3 regions of the Arthrobacter sp. TmtSoilC79 genome follow, and region 2 is predicted to be linked to each of the others. Evidence: predicted binding sites of a transcription regulator. Region 2 holds the regulator's gene; each other region holds the start of a gene.
The links. Region 2 encodes HrcA, which represses chaperone genes, less so after heat shock. Its sites were predicted from a motif close to TTNGCACTCGNNNNNNNCGAGTGCNAA; they were not measured.
Positions count from the first base shown of each region.

Region 1: the regulator HrcA is predicted to act here: its motif matches at 3,296-3,322, upstream of AC6JA3_RS06995 (FmdB family zinc ribbon protein).
Region 3: the regulator HrcA is predicted to act here: its motif matches at 3,433-3,459, upstream of groL (chaperonin GroEL).

Region 1 is NZ_AP046051.1:1,505,342-1,511,183, reverse strand. Features, by position in the region: gene AC6JA3_RS07015 (hypothetical protein) at 1-781, opposite strand, end outside; gene AC6JA3_RS07010 (GNAT family N-acetyltransferase) at 927-1,538, opposite strand; gene galU (UTP--glucose-1-phosphate uridylyltransferase GalU) at 1,546-2,481, opposite strand; gene AC6JA3_RS07000 (5-formyltetrahydrofolate cyclo-ligase) at 2,580-3,230, shown strand; gene AC6JA3_RS06995 (FmdB family zinc ribbon protein) at 3,385-3,657, shown strand; gene cpaB (Flp pilus assembly protein CpaB) at 3,727-4,533, shown strand; gene AC6JA3_RS06985 (AAA family ATPase) at 4,560-5,842, opposite strand, start outside.
Region 2 is NZ_AP046051.1:2,148,461-2,154,302, forward strand. Features, by position in the region: gene lepA (translation elongation factor 4) at 1-63, shown strand, start outside; gene hemW (radical SAM family heme chaperone HemW) at 64-1,293, shown strand; gene AC6JA3_RS09995 (DUF4870 domain-containing protein) at 1,378-1,791, opposite strand; gene AC6JA3_RS10000 (DUF3097 domain-containing protein) at 1,912-2,763, opposite strand; gene hrcA (heat-inducible transcriptional repressor HrcA) at 2,943-3,950, shown strand; gene dnaJ (molecular chaperone DnaJ) at 4,001-5,128, shown strand; gene AC6JA3_RS10015 (16S rRNA (uracil(1498)-N(3))-methyltransferase) at 5,131-5,842, shown strand, end outside.
Region 3 is NZ_AP046051.1:3,635,977-3,641,818, reverse strand. Features, by position in the region: gene AC6JA3_RS16590 (siderophore-interacting protein) at 15-854, opposite strand; gene AC6JA3_RS16585 (uracil-DNA glycosylase) at 1,039-1,806, opposite strand; gene AC6JA3_RS16580 (DUF3263 domain-containing protein) at 1,931-2,266, shown strand; gene AC6JA3_RS16575 (LytR C-terminal domain-containing protein) at 2,316-2,924, shown strand; gene AC6JA3_RS16570 (cold-shock protein) at 3,097-3,300, shown strand; gene groL (chaperonin GroEL) at 3,643-5,268, shown strand; gene AC6JA3_RS16560 (RNase H family protein) at 5,479-5,842, shown strand, end outside.

The DNA.
Region 1 (5,842 bases), 640 kb from region 2:
GGACCGGCTTGCCTACAGGCTTGGGAGCTTCCGGAAGGTCCAGGGGCTCGGGCGCAGGCCTCTGCGCCTTCGCGGCCTCAACATAGGTGGGCTTGGGGACGGCGACAGGCTCCCAGCTGGAACCTTTGGTGTTTTCGGCGGCTTGCGCCGAGGTGTCCCCTGCGGCGACGGCAACAGCCAGCGCGGCCTGGCGGAGTTCGACAGCAGACAAACGCGCAGCTTCACGGCTGGCCGCTTCGGCGTCGAAGACCGTTGTTTCCTTCGCCTCGAGAACCGGTTCCTTCGGCAAGTAGCGTGCGGGCGTCGGGATGGGCGCTGCCTGTGCGGCGCGGCGGGCCCGGCGTTCGCGAAGATCCCTGAGGGCGAGCTTGCGCAAAGTCACGACAGCGAGGACCGCACCAATGAAGGACACCAACGGCAGCCAGAACGACCCCGCACCGAAAATGAGGAGGATGCCCGAAACCGCCGCAGTCACCAGCAAGGCAAGCCCTGCCAACGCCAAGGTCAGGCGGGCATAGCGGATGGTGAAGGGAGTGGTGGGCGCTGGCCGGAGCGACGATTCAGCCACGCGGGATTCCTGGGGCGACGCCTGTGCTTTGCTGTGCATGGTCTCCATCGGTTTCTCCTGCTGAGGTGCCAAAGTCAGTACCACCCCTGCCTGCGGTTCGTCTGGTTCGTCGTCGATCGCCTCTGCTGGAACAGTGGCCGTTTGGACCTGTTGGCGCCTGTTCCGGAGAACGTAGGGCGCCACCCAGACCATCCACAGCGCAACAGTGACCACGAGTATCACTGAGCTGCTGAGAGGGAAGTCCACATTCAAAACCGTAGAAGCAAATCACCGGGTGCACCGGCATTGCGGCCGGTGTGTCGTCGTCGAGTCCGCAAATGACTGGATATACGGACAAAACGGCCCATGACCTGCCCGTTTATCCCCTGAGCCACCGACGTAGCAGGCCTTCAGGAACCTCGTCCGCTGTCAAGGCGAAGGAGCGGTGGTCAGCCCATTCGCCGTTGATGTGCAGGTACCGTTCCCGATACCCCTCATCGCGGAAACCGAGCTTCTCAACTACCCGCAAGCTGGGTTTGTTTTCGGGCCTGATGTTGATTTCCATCCGGTGAAGGCCCAACACCTTGAAGCAGTGATCGGTTGCCATGGCCACCGCTGTCGGAGCAATACCCTGCCCCGCCCGGCCCTTATCCACCCAGTAACCCAGCGTGGCCATCATGGCCGATCCCCAAATAATGGAAGAAACGGTCAGCTGCCCGACGATGAGCGGCTCCCGGAATCCCGGGGTCCTTTCAACAATGAGGAAAGGCAACGCAGTGGACTGGCGCGCCTGGTAGTTCAGCGAGGCCACCATCTGCCGATAGCTGGGCAGGCGCCCACCCGGTGCCGGGTTGGACGCCTCCCAGGGAGCAAGCCATTCGCTGTTCCGCGAACGGACTTCGGACCACTCCCGCTTATCGCGGTATCGGATGGGGCGAAGAAGCAGGTCTCCGCTTTCCAGCGTCACCGGCCAGATCGCAGAGCCGTACATCCTGAGGTTACTTGGGAAGCGAGGCAGTGAAGGTCGGCAGCCACTCACGCAGTTCAGGACCAAGGTCCTCGCGTTCGCAGGCAAGCTCGATGCAGGCCTTGAGGTAGCTGAGTTTATCGCCGGTGTCGTAACGGCGGCCCCGGAAGACAACGCCGTACACGCCGTAGCCTTCACCTTCACCGGCCGCAAGGACCTCGAGGGCGTCAGTCAGCTGGATCTCCCCGCCACGGCCCGGAGCTGTATTCTCCAGGACGTCAAACACGGCCGGGTGCAGCACGTAGCGCCCGATCACGGCAAGGTTGGACGGCGCTTCTTCCGGGGAAGGCTTCTCCACGAGCTGCTTGATGCGGACGTAGCCGTCCTCGCCGATCTCTTCGACGTCGGCGCAACCGTAGGCGCTGATCTTGGAGGGTTCCACCTCGATGAGCGCAACCACGGACCCGCCGGTCTTCTGCTGGACGGCGATCATGTCGCTCAGGAGGTTGTCGCGGGCGTCAATGAGGTCATCACCCAGGAGAACCGCAAAGGGCTCGTGGCCGACGTGCTGCTTTGCACGAAGGACTGCATGGCCGAGGCCGTTGGGGTCGCCTTGGCGGACGTAGTGGATGTCACCGAGGTTGGTGGCGGACTGGATGGCCTCAAGCTTGGCGGTATCGCCCTTTTCAGCCAGCGTCGCTTCCAGCGCCGGCACGCGGTCGAAATGATCCTCCAGGGCGCGCTTGCTGCGCCCGGTGATCATCAGGACGTCGTGCAGGCCAACCTTGACCGCTTCTTCGACGACGTACTGGATGGCTGGCTTGTCAACCACGGGCAGCATTTCCTTCGGCATCGCCTTTGTTGCAGGCAGGAACCGGGTGCCAAGACCCGCTGCGGGGATGACGGCCTTACGGACAGCATTGTTATCGAGAGTCACCGGACTAATGTAACGGAAGGAACACATCATCGGCTAAACCCTCGCCGCGCCGGGAAGACTTTTCTGTGGACCCGACGGCAGCTTCTGTTGCCGGACCAGCACCAGGCGAACCTCACGATCGGACACCCATGGCATCGAAGGAAGACATCCGCAGCACCCGGCGCCTCCACCGGCGGGGCCTCACCCCCGAGCAGATTGCCGCCGCAGGCACGTCCCTTGCACAGCATGGAACGGCATGGGCCGCAGCAGCCACTTCCGGCGCACCGGCCACTTTTGCCGTCTACGTGGGCGTCGCATTTGAGCCGCCCACCATGCCCCTCATCCACTCCCTGTACGAGGCAGGGCACCGGATCCTCCTTCCCGTTTGCGAGCCCGGCAGGCAGTTGAGCTGGGTCTACTGGACGCCGTCCACCGTCTTTGTCCGTTCGTCCTATGCCCCTATTGACGAACCCGAGGGTGAACGCCTGGAAAGCCAGGTTGTGGCAGGAGCCGCCGGAATCTTCATGCCCGCCACGGCTGTGGACAGGGATGGCAACCGGATTGGCCAGGGCGGGGGCTACTACGATCGGCTCCTCCAGGGCCTGGACACTTCGGGCTCGCGGCCGCCCACCATTGCGGTGGTGTACGACGACGACCTCTTGCCGGAAGGTTCGATTCCCGCCGAAGCCTTCGACCGCCCCGTGCGGGAGGTGTTGACGCCAGCCGGCGTGGTCAAACTCCACAGCCGGGCAGAGGACAGCAGAACGGCGGACCCGGGCACCGCTGGAAGAACAGCCTGAGGACACTGCCTGCTGGTGAGGTCCGGCACATCTGCTGGCGCATCGGACGGAGCCGGATGATAGAATTGGCACTCAGGCCCTGCGACTGCTAATGCGAAGTAAAATCTTCGCCACGCTGCACAGGACCTGAACTTTGTCCTGAAGGAGGAACTCAGTGCCCACATACGCATACGCCTGCAAAGACTGTGACCATGCCTTTGACATCGTCCAGTCATTCTCTGACAGCTCCCTGACGGAGTGCCCTGAGTGCAAAGGCGCCCTTCGCAAGAAGTTCAACAGCGTCGGCGTCGTCTTCAAGGGCTCAGGTTTCTACCGGACTGATTCCCGTGACGCCAAGGGAAGCACCGTCTCAGCGGCACCGGCAGCACCCGCTGCGGCATCTTCTGCGCCTGCAGCCACCCCTGCCCCCGCAGCTGCTGCGAGCTGAGTCCCCACCTTTTCCACATACGCCGCTGGGTCCCTGTCAGGTGTGCCGGCGCGTGGCTAGCGTGGCGTCATGCCACAACAGTCTCGAAGCGCCCTCCTTGCCCGCGCCCGTCGATCAGCGTCAGCAACCACCGGTCCTTCGCGCCCGGTTCCCTCCGCGAATCCTGGGCACCAATCTCCGGGCCGTAACATGCCCACGAGGTTCCATCGCCCGCCGGATCATTCCACCCCTCGGGGCAGGCGGCGAAGGATTGGCTCGTGGATTGCCCGGAACAGGCGCCTCACCGTTGCCCTCCTGCTGTGCTTGGCCGCCGGCATCGCAGTCCAACAACTGACCCCGGCCCCGGAGCTGCAGGTCAGCGTTTTGGTGGCCGCCCGCGACCTCCCAACGGGAGCTACTCTCGCTGAGTCTGACTTCACCACCATGGGCATACCCCGTGACTTCGCCCTCACCGGGGCGATCTCGGATGGCGGGGCCCTTGTTGGCCGCCAGTTGGCTGCACCTTTGAACCGGGGTCAGATTCCCACGGAATCCAGCCTTCTGGGCCCCGGGCTCCTCACCGGATCACCGGTGGGCACGGCGGCCGTTCCCCTGCGGATGGCCGACCCGTCCTCCATCCAGCTGCTCTCCCCCGGCCAGTTGGTCACCGTGGTCCTGACATCGTCCGGTTCCTACGACGAATCACGGCAAACCCAGGTACTGGCAGGTCCGGTACCTGTGCTCTGGACCTCAGCACACGGCGGCAAAGCCGGCGAATGGTTGGGCACCAACGACACCGAAGGACTTGTGGTGGTAGCCGCGGATCCCCAACAAGCAGAAAAGCTTGCCGGCGCATCTACGCAAGGCAAGCTTTTCTTTGTTCTGGTCACCCCGTGACGGGCGATCCACATGGTGGCGGAAGATCAGCCCCAGTGCGGAGGCTTTTGTTCCTTCAACCACTGCTCATGGTCGTAGCCGGACTCGTCTCCCCATCGGCGGGGATCATCTTCCGCGGCTTTGGTGGGAAGAATGCCACTCACGCCGGGCTTGGCTGCCGCACTCCTGGCCTCCGAAGCCTCATCATCGGCATCGGCGGCCGGTTCGGCAGATTCGACCCCAACCTCGTCTTCGGGACCGGTTGCTTGTTCCATCAGTACTGCTTCTTTCCCGTTGTCTGCGTAGCTGTCTTCGTTTCCGGCAGCTTCGCCAGGCTGAACCTGGTCCTCCCGTGCCGGACTCGGAGCAAATGTGGGCTGCCCTTTGTCCGCACTCAATTGTTCAACGTCCATGTCCAGGAAGCCATGCTCCGGCGACGTCGACCGCGGAATGTGGTTCTCCAGCCCAAGGTACGAACCGATGCGATCCGCGCAGGATGAAGGATCCGTGAAGACCTCAATGGTCCACAGGGACATGTACCGCCACCCCATGCGCTCCAGCAGTTGCGGACGCAGCCGGCTGCGTTCGCGGACACTCATCCGGCGATAGCGCTCGGTTCCATCGGATTCGATGGCAACGGGTGTGGGGATTTCCGCTCCCTCCCGGCCAATCGTATGAACGGGATCAGCGGCAGCAGCAATGTCCAGCACGCCATCATAGAGATGCCATACACGGGCACCGCGGGCCCTCAGTCGTTCTCCAAGGTCAGCCACCAAAGGATCCTCGCCAAGAGCCTGCTCACTGGCAACCGCACGGGAAGCGGGGGTACCAAGATTGCTGTTTCCCGAAAGCTCCCTGTCCAGCAGCTCGTAGAAGTCCACGGCGCCGTGAGCCAGCCGGTCAAGGTCAAGGTCCTCGGGACGGAAGCAGCTCAGGACATGCATCGAACGCCGTGCACGGGTCATGGCCAAGGCGAACCGGTTACGGCCACCCTCAGCGGACAGCGGCCCGAAAGAGTGCAGTGCCCGGCCGTGCGGGGTGCGCCCGTATCCGAGGGAGAAGATCACGTGGTCCCTCACCAGGCCTTGGGCACGCTCCAGGTCCACCACACGGAAAGACTCAGGGCCGGCGCCAAAGAAGGTGGACAGCAACGGATGGTTGGGCAGTTGCAGCCTGATCGCCTCGCCGATGCGGGCAGCATGGCGCAGGCTGGCCGTCACAACCGCCAACGACGTGCGGGGCCGCAGCCTGGCGTGTTCGAACACAAGGTCCACCACGCGGTTGACCTCTGCTGTCACGGATTCGACGCCCTCGTGGTCAGCCCCGGGAA
Region 2 (5,842 bases):
CCCCAGGAGGCATTCATCGCAGCCCTGACCACCGACGAGTCCAAGGACAAGGCCAAGAAGTAGATGCCCAGCGTCCTACCTTTGGGCGATCCAGCACCTGCGGACGGACTTCTTCCGCCGCAGGTGCTGGCCGGCGTCGAGCACCGTAAGTTCGGGCTCTACGTCCATATCCCGTTTTGCGCCGTTCGATGCGGCTACTGTGACTTCAACACCTACACGGCCACCGAGCTCGGTGGTGGGGCCTCGCAGGATGCCTACGCTTCAACAGCAGTGTCCGAGCTTGGCTTCGCGGCTATTGCGCTGGAGGCCTCAGGGCTGCCACGGCGCCCAATGAGTACCGTTTTCTTTGGCGGGGGCACGCCCACGCTCCTCCCTGCCGAAGACCTGGCCCTGATTCTGCGCTCCGCGGTCAACCACTGGGGGCTTGAGCCCGGAGCCGAGGTAACCACCGAAGCCAATCCCGACTCGGTGACCCCTGAGTCCTTGAAAGTGCTGGCCGATGCCGGCTTCACCCGGGTCTCCTTCGGCATGCAGTCAGCGGTACCGCACGTGCTGAAGGTCCTTGACCGCACGCACAGCCCCAGCCGGGTGCCGCTGGTGGTCCAGTGGGCCCGAGAGGCCGGGCTCGCAGTGAGTCTGGACCTCATTTACGGTACGCCGGGGGAGTCCATGGAGGACTGGCGGTTGTCCCTCGAGACGGCTCTTTCCTATCAGCCCGATCACATCAGTGCCTACGCATTGATCGTCGAAGACGGCACCAAACTCGCGGCCCAGATCCGCCGCGGTGAGGTACCCGGAATCGACGACGACGATCACGCGGCCAAATACGAGTTGGCCGATGAATTGATTTCCAAAGCCGGCCTGGACTGGTACGAGGTCAGCAACTGGTCCCGGACTCCGGAGCAGGCATGCAGGCACAACCTGGCCTACTGGCGCGGTGACGACTGGTGGGGCGTCGGCCCTGGAGCGCACTCCCACGTTGGGGGTGTCCGCTGGTGGAACGTGAAGCATCCTTCGGCGTATGCCGGACGTTTGGGCAACGGAAGCTCGCCGGCAGCGGGCCGGGAAACACTGGATGCCGAAACCCGGGAAGTCGAACGGATCATGCTCGAAGCCCGACTTGGCACAGGGTTGTCAGTAGATGCCCTGGACGCGGTGGGGCGCCATGCAATGGCCGGGCTGATCGCCGACGGACTGGTGGATCCCGTGCAGGCCTTCAAGGGCCGCCTGATCCTTACGCTGAAGGGCCGCCTCTTGGCGGACGCCGTGGTCCGCAGGATTCTTCCCGACTGATGCCTGGTTGCCCAGCTGATGCCTGTTTGCCCGGCTGACGCTTTCGCACCCGGCCAGCTCCTGGCCGGGCAGCGGCGTGGTGGGTTACTTAACCCAGCGCAGGTTGATCTTGTAGCGGTGCGGTTGGCCATGGTTGACCCTGATTCCGGCCGAGACTGAGAAGCAGGTCAAGGCTACCCAGATGCCGGTGGCGATCACGGCGAAGATGTTGCCCACCACCGGCAGCAGCACCAGGATGTTCGCCACAACGGCGGCGATGGTTGGAGGCAGGGTGAAGTTCAACGCTTCCTTGGATTCCTGCGCCGTGAACGGTCCGCGGTCGCGGAAGATCAGGTAGATCAGCAGCGAGGGCAGGCAACCCAGAATGCCGCCGAAGTGTGCCAAAGTAGCCCACTGCCTGTCCTCGCTGGCAGTCAAAGGCAGCGCGTTTGCAGGCGCGCCATGGTACTGGGGCTGGCCTGCGGCGCTGCCCGGTTCTTCAGGAGCGTTCTCTGCCACGGTGTGTTCCCTTTACTGTAAAGATGCTGCGGTGTTGCTGTCCCAGAATACCGGCCCCGACCAGCTTCACAGGACAAACGCCTAGATGACACGTTACTTGCTGCTGCTTTGGGGGCAACGTCACGGAACAGTGAGGAAGTCGATGACTTCCTCCACCCGGCCCAGCAGTGAAGCTTCAAGATCGGCGTAGCTTCGGACGGCGCCAAGGAGTCGCTGCCAGCCGAGGCCCACGTCCTCAGCGCTCTCGTGTGGCCAGCCGAAAGCAGAGAGAATCCCGGTCTTCCAGTCAGTCCCGCGGGGCACTGACGGCCAGGCCTCAATGCCCAGCACTTTGGGTCTGATGGCCTGCCACACATCGATGTAGGGATGTCCAACAATGAGGACGTTGCCTGCTGCTCCGGGAACCGTCATGGCGTCAGCGGCGATCCGTGATTCCTTGGAACCGTCCACAAGGTGGTCCACCAGGATGCCGAGGCGTCGACCGGGGCCGGGGTTGAATGCGGAGATCGCAGACTTGAGGTCATCCACACCGTGCAAGGGCTCCACCACTATGCCCTCTACCCGGAGATCGTCACCCCAGACCTTCTCGACGAGTTCGGCGTCGTGCTTGCCTTCCACCCAGATACGGCTGGCTTTGGCCACCTGTGCCCGGTGTCCCTGAACCCGTACCGAACCCGAAGCAGTGCGCCCGTTACTGACAGCCGACGGCGCTTGGCGCGGGGCCGGGGGCATCAACCGGATGGGTTGCCCCTCAAGCAGGAAGCCGAAACCAAGCTGGAAAGACTTGGTCTTGCCCCGCCTGTCTTCAAGGGCCACGATGTGCATGCCGCCGGTTTTTTCGACGCGGGTGACTTCGCCCACCCATCCCGACTGGACGTCCTCAAGGACCATCCCGCGCTGGACTGCTACCTCCGGCAGCTGACGTTTGGCAGGAGCTGACAGGTCCTGGGGACCCCACGTGTCGAATGCCAAGGAATTCCTACCTTTTTTGCTGGGTAATTTTTGTGCCGGGTTGGTTTGTATCGGGCTGGACCGGGAAAGTTCAATGCTAGCAACGGGGTGGCTCATACTAGACTGGTTAGCACTTGGGCATGTTGAGTGCTAAGTGGACCCGGCCCCGGTGGCCATGGCAGTTGTCAGGAGGTGGAGCAATGAGTGAGCCGCGCAAATTGGAAGTACTGCGTGCCATCGTTGAAGATTACGTACATTCGCGGGAGCCTGTGGGATCAAAGGCCCTTGTGGAACGGCATCATCTTGGTGTTTCAAGCGCCACCATCCGCAATGACATGGCAGTTCTTGAAGAAGAAGGCCTCATAGCAGCGCCCCATACCAGTGCCGGCCGCATTCCAACCGACAAGGGCTATCGACTGTTTGTCGATCGCATCTCCCAGGTTAAGCCCCTCTCAGCAGCCGAGCGGAGAGCCATCCATTCGTTGCTTGAAGGCCCTGATGATGTCGACGACATCCTGGAGCGTACCGTCAGGCTCCTGTCGCAACTGACCAACCAGGTCGCCGTCGTGCAGTATCCACACTCGAACCGCGCCCTGGTGCGGCACGTTGAGTTTGTGTTGTTGGCCCCCCAACAGGTGTTGGTGGTGTTGATTGCCGATACTGGCAGCGTCGGCCAGAAGGTCATTGAAACCGGTTCGGCCGTGGGCGACGACGCTTTGATGCAACTGAGGTCGCGCTTCCTGGGAAGCATCGCCGGAACGCAATTGGCCCTGTTGCCGCAAGTCCTGCCGTCGGTGGTTGCCCTGTGCCCGCCGGAGCTTCGGGGACTGGCCCAAACGTTGGCGAACGGGCTGCAGGCCCTCAGTGACAACAGCCGCGAAGAACGTATCCTCATGGCCGGTACAGCCAACCTCGCCAGGTCCAATGTGGACTTCCCGTTGAGTATCGGTCCGGTGCTTGAAGCCCTCGAGGAACAAGTTGTGATGCTCCGGTTGTTGTCGGATATGGGAGATGATCCCCGCGGCGTCACCGTGAGCATCGGCCGGGAGAATCCCTACGACGGACTGGCGGAAGCATCCGTGGTGGCCACGGGTTACGGCTCCGGTGCAAAGGTGGGCATCCTGGGCCCGACCCGCATGGATTACCCAACCACCATGGCCGCAGTCCGGGCCGTGGCCCGTTACCTTTCACGCATTCTCGGCGGCTGAACGCCGGTCCGAAGAAACATCCGCAGTACAACAAGGAAGAGAAACCGACTTTGAGCAGCCACTATGACGTTTTGGGAGTCTCGCCGGAAGCCACCGGGGAAGAGATCAAAAAGGCGTACCGCAAGTTGGCGCGGAAACTCCACCCGGACGTAAACCCGGGAGAGGATGTCGCGGAACAGTTCAAGGCCGTGACCCATGCTTATGAGGTCCTGTCCGATCCCCAGAAGCGCCGCGTCTACGATGCCACCGGCAACGAGAATGGAACGGACAACGGCTATGGTGGCGGTTACGCCGGCCAGGGCTTCGCGTTCCAGGACATCTTTGACACCTTCTTTGGGGGCGGCGGTGGTCATGGCGGGCCTGCCTCCCGTGTCCGACGCGGCCAGGACGCACTCATCAGCGTCCGGATCGACCTTAAGGACGCCGTTTTTGGCGTCAACAAGAAGCTGGAAGTGGACACAGCCGTAACCTGTCCCACCTGTGACGGCAGTTGCTGCCGCCCGGGAACCCACCCGGAACGCTGCGACATATGTGGCGGGAGCGGACAGGTCCAGCGAGCCGTCCGCTCCATCCTTGGCCAGGTCATGACCGCAGCTCCTTGCGGATCCTGTGAGGGCTTCGGCACGGTCATCAAGGACCCGTGCAACGAGTGCAACGGACAGGGCCGTATCCGCAGCCGCCGCTCCCTGACCATCAAGGTTCCCGCCGGTGTTGCCACCGGCACGCGTATCCAGTTGTCCGGCCAAGGTGAAGCCGGCCCCGCGGGTGGGCCCTCCGGCGACCTCTACGTGGAGATCCGCGTCAACAACGATTCCATGTTCATGCGCGAAGGCGACGACCTCCACGCCACCCTCAGCGTGCCTATGACGGCCGCGGCCTTGGGCACTGAGTTGCAGCTCGAAACGTTCGACGGCGCACAGGACATCGACGTCAAGGCCGGAACCCAGTCGGGCGAGATCATCACCCTGCGGGGTCTGGGTGTGACGCACCTGCGGGGATACGGACGCGGCGACCTCAAGGTACACCTCCATGTCGAAACACCCAGCAAGCTGGATCCGGCCCAGGAAGAGCTTTTGCAGCAGCTCGCAAAACTTCGCGGGGAGCAGTTCACCGAAGGCAAGCTCGTGGCCAGCGGCGGCATGTTCGCCAAGCTTCGGGACAAGCTCGGTAACCTGTAGCGGTGAGCAACCCCGTCTTCTTCACCTCCGCCGGAAGCCTTGACGACGTACGCCCCGGAGGCACCTTCGTGCTGGAAGGTCCGGAGGCGCGGCACGCCGTCACGGTCAAACGCCTTGGGGTGGGAGAACCCGTTGACATAGCCGACGGATCCGGCGCGAGGCTGACCGGCGTGGTGGCCGAGGCCGGTCCCGCGGGCCTGACAGTCGCCGCCTCGGACGTCGTCTTCGAAGACAGGCCGGACATCCGTTTGGTGCTGGTCCAGGCTTTGGCCAAAGGCGATCGCGACGAACTGGCCATCGAGACGGCTACGGAACTCGGAATAGATGCTGTGCTTCCGTGGCAGTCAGAACGTTCCATTGTTCGATGGAAGGCCGACCGTGCCGCAAAAGCCCATGCTAAGTGGGAGTCCGTGGTGGCGGCTGCGGCCAAGCAAGCACGGCGGGCATGGATCCCCGAGGTAAGGACCATGGTGGAAACCGGCTCCTTGGCCAAAGCCGTTGCCGCCAGCGACCTCGCCATCATTTTGCACGAAGACGCCAAGAACCCGTTGCGGACCGTCCTTGAGGCCTGGGCGGCCTCTGGTGTTGCGGTCCCCAGGGAAGTGCTCTTGATCGTCGGGCCTGAGGGGGGAATCTCACCGCGGGAAGTAACGCGGCTCAGTGACGCCGGTGCTGTGACCGCGCTCTTGGGACATCACGTCTTGAGGTCTTCGA
Region 3 (5,842 bases), 1.5 Mb from region 2:
GTTAGCGGGTGAGGCTAGATCTGTCCGACCGGAAGCTTTTTCTCGGCCTGAAACACTTCCTCCACGCGGCCCTGCGCCCAGTAGCCGGACAGTGAAACCTGGGAGCGCTCCAGCCCACGCTGTACGAAGAAAATCTCCCGCAGGCCTTTCATGTAGCCCCGCTCGCCGTGGGCGAAGACGTCCACCCGGCCGGGAAGCCATTCGGTGCTGCGCAGGGCCTCGAGCAGCAAGTCACTCGAACCTGCGGGTACTCCGTTGCGGTACAGCCAGTGCAGCTTGACCCCCGAGGGTGCCGAGATGGGGAGGATGTCCGCTTCGCTGTCCACCTCAAGGAAGACGGTTCCGCGGGCCTCAGGGGCAAGGGCCTCCACGCAGGCAGCGATGGCCGGGATCGCGGCGTCATCGCCGGCGAACAAGTACCAGTCGGCTTCCGGGGCCGGGTTGTAAGCGCCACCGGGACCCGTGAAGACCAACGAGTCGCCGGGTTTGGCCTCTGCTGCCCACGGACCTGCCAGGCCTTCATCGCCATGGACCACGAAATCAATGGCCAGCTCCCGGGCTTCCAGGTCCACCCAGCGGATGGTGTAGGTCCGGGTGTGCGGCCACAGTTCCCGCGGCATGGTCTCGCGGATGGCCCACAGGTCCAGGGGGAGCTGGTAGTCAACGCCGGGCTGGGGGAAGACGATCTTGACGTAGCGGTCCACGTACTGGTTGTTCGCGTAGTCGCCGAAGCCCGGTCCGCCGGCCACGATCCGCACCATGTGTGGTGAAAGGCGTTCGTTCCGCAGGACTGTCAGGTTGACCTGCGGGCGTGTTGTGCGGGTGGCGGACGAAGTGACAGGGAGAGCAGTCATATAGGTAAGCCTAAGCTAATTACCTGCACGTCTGCTGGGGATGAGTCGAAGGTTACACGCCCTCTTGCATGTCCCAGGTGCTTGGGCCGGACCCTCTTGCATGTCCCGAGTGCTTCGGGAGCCAGGTGAGTGAGCGTTGGGTTTGAAGGGCTTGGGATGTGAGTGAGCGTTTCAGGACGAGCGGTTACAAGACAGGCAGTTCCCAGTTGACCGGGTGGGCTCCCTGTTCGAGAAGCAGCTCATTGCTGCGGCTGAACGGCTTGGAACCGAAGAAGCCGCGGGAAGCGGAGAGGGGACTGGGGTGGGCGGAGACGATCGAGGGCGCTCCTTCGAGCAGCGGCACGACGCCCTCGGCGTCCTTCCCCCAGAGAATGGCCACCAACGGACTACGGTGCCCCGCGCCGTCGGTACGGTTGACGACGGCGGTAACTGCCGCCGTCGTGATGGCCTCCCATCCTTTGCCACGATGTGAGCCGGCATCTCCGGCTTTGACGCTGAGGACGCGGTTCAGCAGCAGGACGCCTTGATCCGTCCAGGCGCTGAGGTCGCCGTGGACCCGGGGTGGCAGGCCAAGGTCGTCGTGGAGTTCGCGGTAGATGTTGGCCAGGCTTCGCGGGATGGGTCGCGTTTGCCGCGACACCGCAAAGGAAAGGCCGACGGCGTGTCCCGGCGTGGGGTACGGGTCCTGCCCAAGGATCAGCACTTTGACGTCGGCCAACGGTTGCTGGAAGGCGCGCAGAAGGTTGTTGGCGGCCGGAAGGACGTGGGCCCCGCTCTTGGCTTGGCCCGCCACAAAGGCCAAGGCGCTGCGAAGCTGGCCTTCTACAGGGCGGAGGGCGTCGGCCCAGTCCGGGGCCATCAGCTCTTCCAGCGGGCGATCGGGCAGCCCGGCGAAACCGGCCTCCCCCAGGTCGGTCGGCTCAAGGTCAAAGAGTGCATCCTCGCCATTCACTCCGCCATTGTCTCCCGCGCGTGCCCGGCCCGGCGAATGACAGTGTTGGCGAATGACAGCGTTGTTATTCGCCCGTAACATGGGGGTAGGACATTTTCCCCAACAAGCGTCGAAGGAGTATGCCGTGGCAGAGCCCGCACCGGAACCAATGGCGCCGCAGTCAGGTGGTTTTGCCCTCCAAGACCTTGCGGCCGGGACCCGCAGCGACTCGCCGCTCAGCGAACGGGACCAGCAGATGCTGGCCCTGGAACGGCAGTGGTGGAAGTACTCAGGGGCCAAGGAACAAGCGATCCGCGAGCTGTTCGATCTCTCGGCTACACACTATTACCAGATCCTGAACGCACTGATCGATACTGAAGACGCGTTGGCCCACGATCCCATGCTCGTCAAGAGATTGCGTAGACTACGTACGTCCCGCCAGCGCGCGCGGACGGCACGTCGCTTGGGGTCCGACGCGTAAATCGCCAGGCTGATCTGTCAGCAGCAACCAGCAAGGACATCGCTTCACCATGACCAAATATGCCAAGGACGAATTCGACCAGGTCCCGCAGAACACCTCCCGGCAGGGCGTTCACCGTGACGCCCAGGAGACTGCGCGTCCCACACTGTGGCCGGTCCTGACCGTTGGGGCGGTGGCCCTGGTCCTCGGACTGGTGGCCTTCCTGGTCCTGCCAAACCTCGGCGTAGTAGCTCCCACTGCAGCGCCCAGTGTCTCGACGCCGGCGCCTCAGCAAAGCGATGCGACGCCTTCTGCTGCTCCGAGCGAATCCAGCAGTGCGCCGTCTGCTTCCAGTGAACCCGCCCCGTCCGAGAGCCCTTCGGCAACCACATCTTCCGCTCCCGTGGACAAGACCACCCCCGTCGCGGTCTATAACGGAGCAGGCACTGCAGGTTTGGCGGGCCGGGTGGCCGGCCTGGTGCAAGCAGATGGCTGGACATTGGGCACGGTGGGCAACTGGGGCGGACTGCCGCAGCAGACGTCCGTCATCTTCTACAACACGCCCGGGCAGAAGGCCAACGCCGAGGCGCTCGGCGCGTTGCTGGGAATCCAGTCGGTTGTTGAATCGCCTGAAATCCAGCAGCCCTTGGTGGTTGTGGCAGGACCTGGCTACCAGTAGCCCTCCGGCCCGTCCCAAGGCCCCAAAGCCCCAACTCGGTTAAGCCTCAATAACAAAACCCATGCCCTGGCCCTCCGTGGGAGCGCCGGCAGAGTGACTGTGGTTACAGTGGATTAGATCCGGTACGGAGATCCCGGCAACCGGTCTTGGCTACTGCGAAAGTGTGGGCATCATGGCATTGGGAACCGTCAAATGGTTCAACGCCGAAAAAGGCTACGGATTCATCACAGTGGATGAATCGGGTGACGACGTCTTTGTGCACTGGTCATCCATTCAAATGGACGGATTCCGTGCCCTTGAAGAGGGCCAGCGGGTCGAATTTGAACTGGGCGAGGGGCAGAAGGGGCCGCAAGCCGAAGGCGTGCGCGTCGCGTAGCGCCAGGCCGGCTTCCGCATCATCCGGGTCAGCCCTCGGCATCCGGGTCAGCCCTCGGCTGAAAGCCCTGTGTTTATAGAGCAAAATGGCATCTCTGCTTGCACTCTCCCCGGCCGAGTGCTAATTATTGATTTAGCACTCCTATGGTTCGACTGCTAAGTCCAGGCCGGTTTACTCCGGGGCTGGGCAGCGTCCGTTCCAGCGGAGGATCAAGAAACACCTTGGTGGGGTGAGGTCCGGAGCGCGGGGCATACAGAGGCCGCGGGCAAGGGACCGTCCGTCGCGGGCACCCCATCTGACAGGTACCTTCTTAACGACTGTCCCGAAAGGACTACCGCCGTTATGGCCAAGATCATTGCATTTGATGAAGAGGCACGCCGCGGCCTCGAGCGGGGCCTGAACATCCTCGCAGACGCCGTCAAGGTCACCCTCGGCCCGCGTGGACGCAACGTCGTCCTCGAAAAGAAGTGGGGCGCCCCCACGATCACCAACGATGGTGTTTCCATCGCCAAGGAGATCGAACTGGACGACCCCTACGAGAAGATCGGTGCAGAACTGGTCAAGGAAGTTGCCAAGAAGACGGATGACGTCGCTGGCGACGGTACTACCACTGCAACCGTCCTCGCCCAGGCACTGGTGAAGGAAGGCCTGCGCAACGTTGCCGCCGGCGCCGACCCGCTGTCCCTCAAGCGCGGCATCGAGAAGGCTGTTGAGGCAGTCATCAACGAACTGCTGTCTTCCGCCAAGGAAATCGAAACCAAGGAAGAGATCGCAGCTACGGCTTCCATCTCCGCCGGTGACCCGGAAATCGGCAGCCTGATCGCCGAAGCCCTGGACAAGGTGGGCAAGGAAGGCGTTATCACGGTCGAGGAATCCAACACCTTCGGCCTGGAGCTCGAACTCACCGAGGGCATGCGCTTCGACAAGGGTTACATCTCCGCTTACTTCGTCACCGACGCTGAGCGCCAGGAAACGGTCCTCGAGGACCCGTACATCCTGATCGTCAACTCCAAGATCTCCAACGTGAAGGAACTCGTCACGGTTCTGGAGAAGGTCATGCAGTCCAACAAGCCGCTGCTGATCATCGCCGAAGACATCGAGGGCGAGGCCCTGGCCACCCTGATCGTCAACAAGATCCGTGGCACCTTCAAGTCCGTCGCCGTCAAGGCTCCGGGCTTCGGTGACCGCCGCAAGGCACAGCTGGCCGACATCGCCATCCTCACCGGTGGTCAGGTCATCTCCGAAGAAGTTGGCCTCAAGCTCGAAAACGCCGGCCTCGAACTCCTCGGCACCGCCCGCAAGGTTGTTGTCACCAAGGACGAGACCACCATCGTTGAAGGTGCCGGCGACGCAGAGCAGATCGCAGGCCGCGTGGCCCAGATCCGCGCTGAGATCGAGAACTCCGATTCCGACTACGACCGCGAGAAGCTGCAGGAGCGCCTGGCCAAGCTGGCCGGCGGCGTTGCAGTTATCAAAGCCGGTGCCGCAACCGAGGTTGAGCTCAAGGAACGCAAGCACCGCATTGAGGACGCAGTCCGCAACGCAAAGGCTGCCGTTGAAGAAGGCATCGTTGCCGGTGGTGGCGTTGCCCTCATCCAGGCCGGTGCCAAGGCATTCGCCAACCTCACCCTCGAAGGTGACGAGGCAACCGGTGCCAACATCGTCAAGGTTGCCATCGACGCTCCGCTGAAGCAGATCGCCTTCAACGCCGGCCTCGAGCCGGGCGTTGTGGTGGACAAGGTTCGCGGCCTGCCTTCGGGCCACGGCCTGAACGCTGCCACGGGCGTCTACGAAGACCTTCTGGCTGCCGGCGTGAACGACCCCGTAAAGGTCACCCGCTCGGCTCTCCAGAACGCTGCTTCCATCGCTGGTCTCTTCCTGACCACCGAGGCTGTAGTTGCTGACAAGCCCGAGAAGAACGCTCCGGCTCCCGGCGGCGACGACATGGGCGGCATGGGCGGCTTCTAAGCCCCTCTGCTGTAGCAATACAGCGCCCAGGCGTCACGCTTTAGAGTAAACGACGGCGGTCCCCACCTTTTGGTGGGGGCCGCTGTTTTGTTATGCGCACCCAAGTAGGTAGCAGTACATGCCGTTAAGAGCGCTCAAAAGGGCATCTACTGCACCTACTTGGGTGTTATCACGGATTCAGTGTCGGTGGGGTCTGGCAGGATTAACGTTATGACGATTATTGCTGCCGCCGACGGGTCCGCCCTCGGCAATCCTGGGCCGGCCGGTTGGGCCTGGTACGTTGATGACTCCTGTTGGCGCGCAGGAGGTTGGCCGCATGGCACCAACAACCAGGGTGAGCTCATGGCTGTCCTGGACCTCTTCCGATCCACGGCGCACGTGCCGGAGGAAGAGCTGCTGATCCTTTGCGACAGCCAGTACGTCATCAACTGCATCAGCAAGTGGATGCCAGGCTGGAAACGCAAAGGCTGGCGCAAAGCCGACGGCAAGCCTGTGTTGAACGTGGACCTTCTCAAGGACATCGACCAGGCGATAGTTGGCCGCAAGTACACCTTCGAATGGGTCAAAGGACATG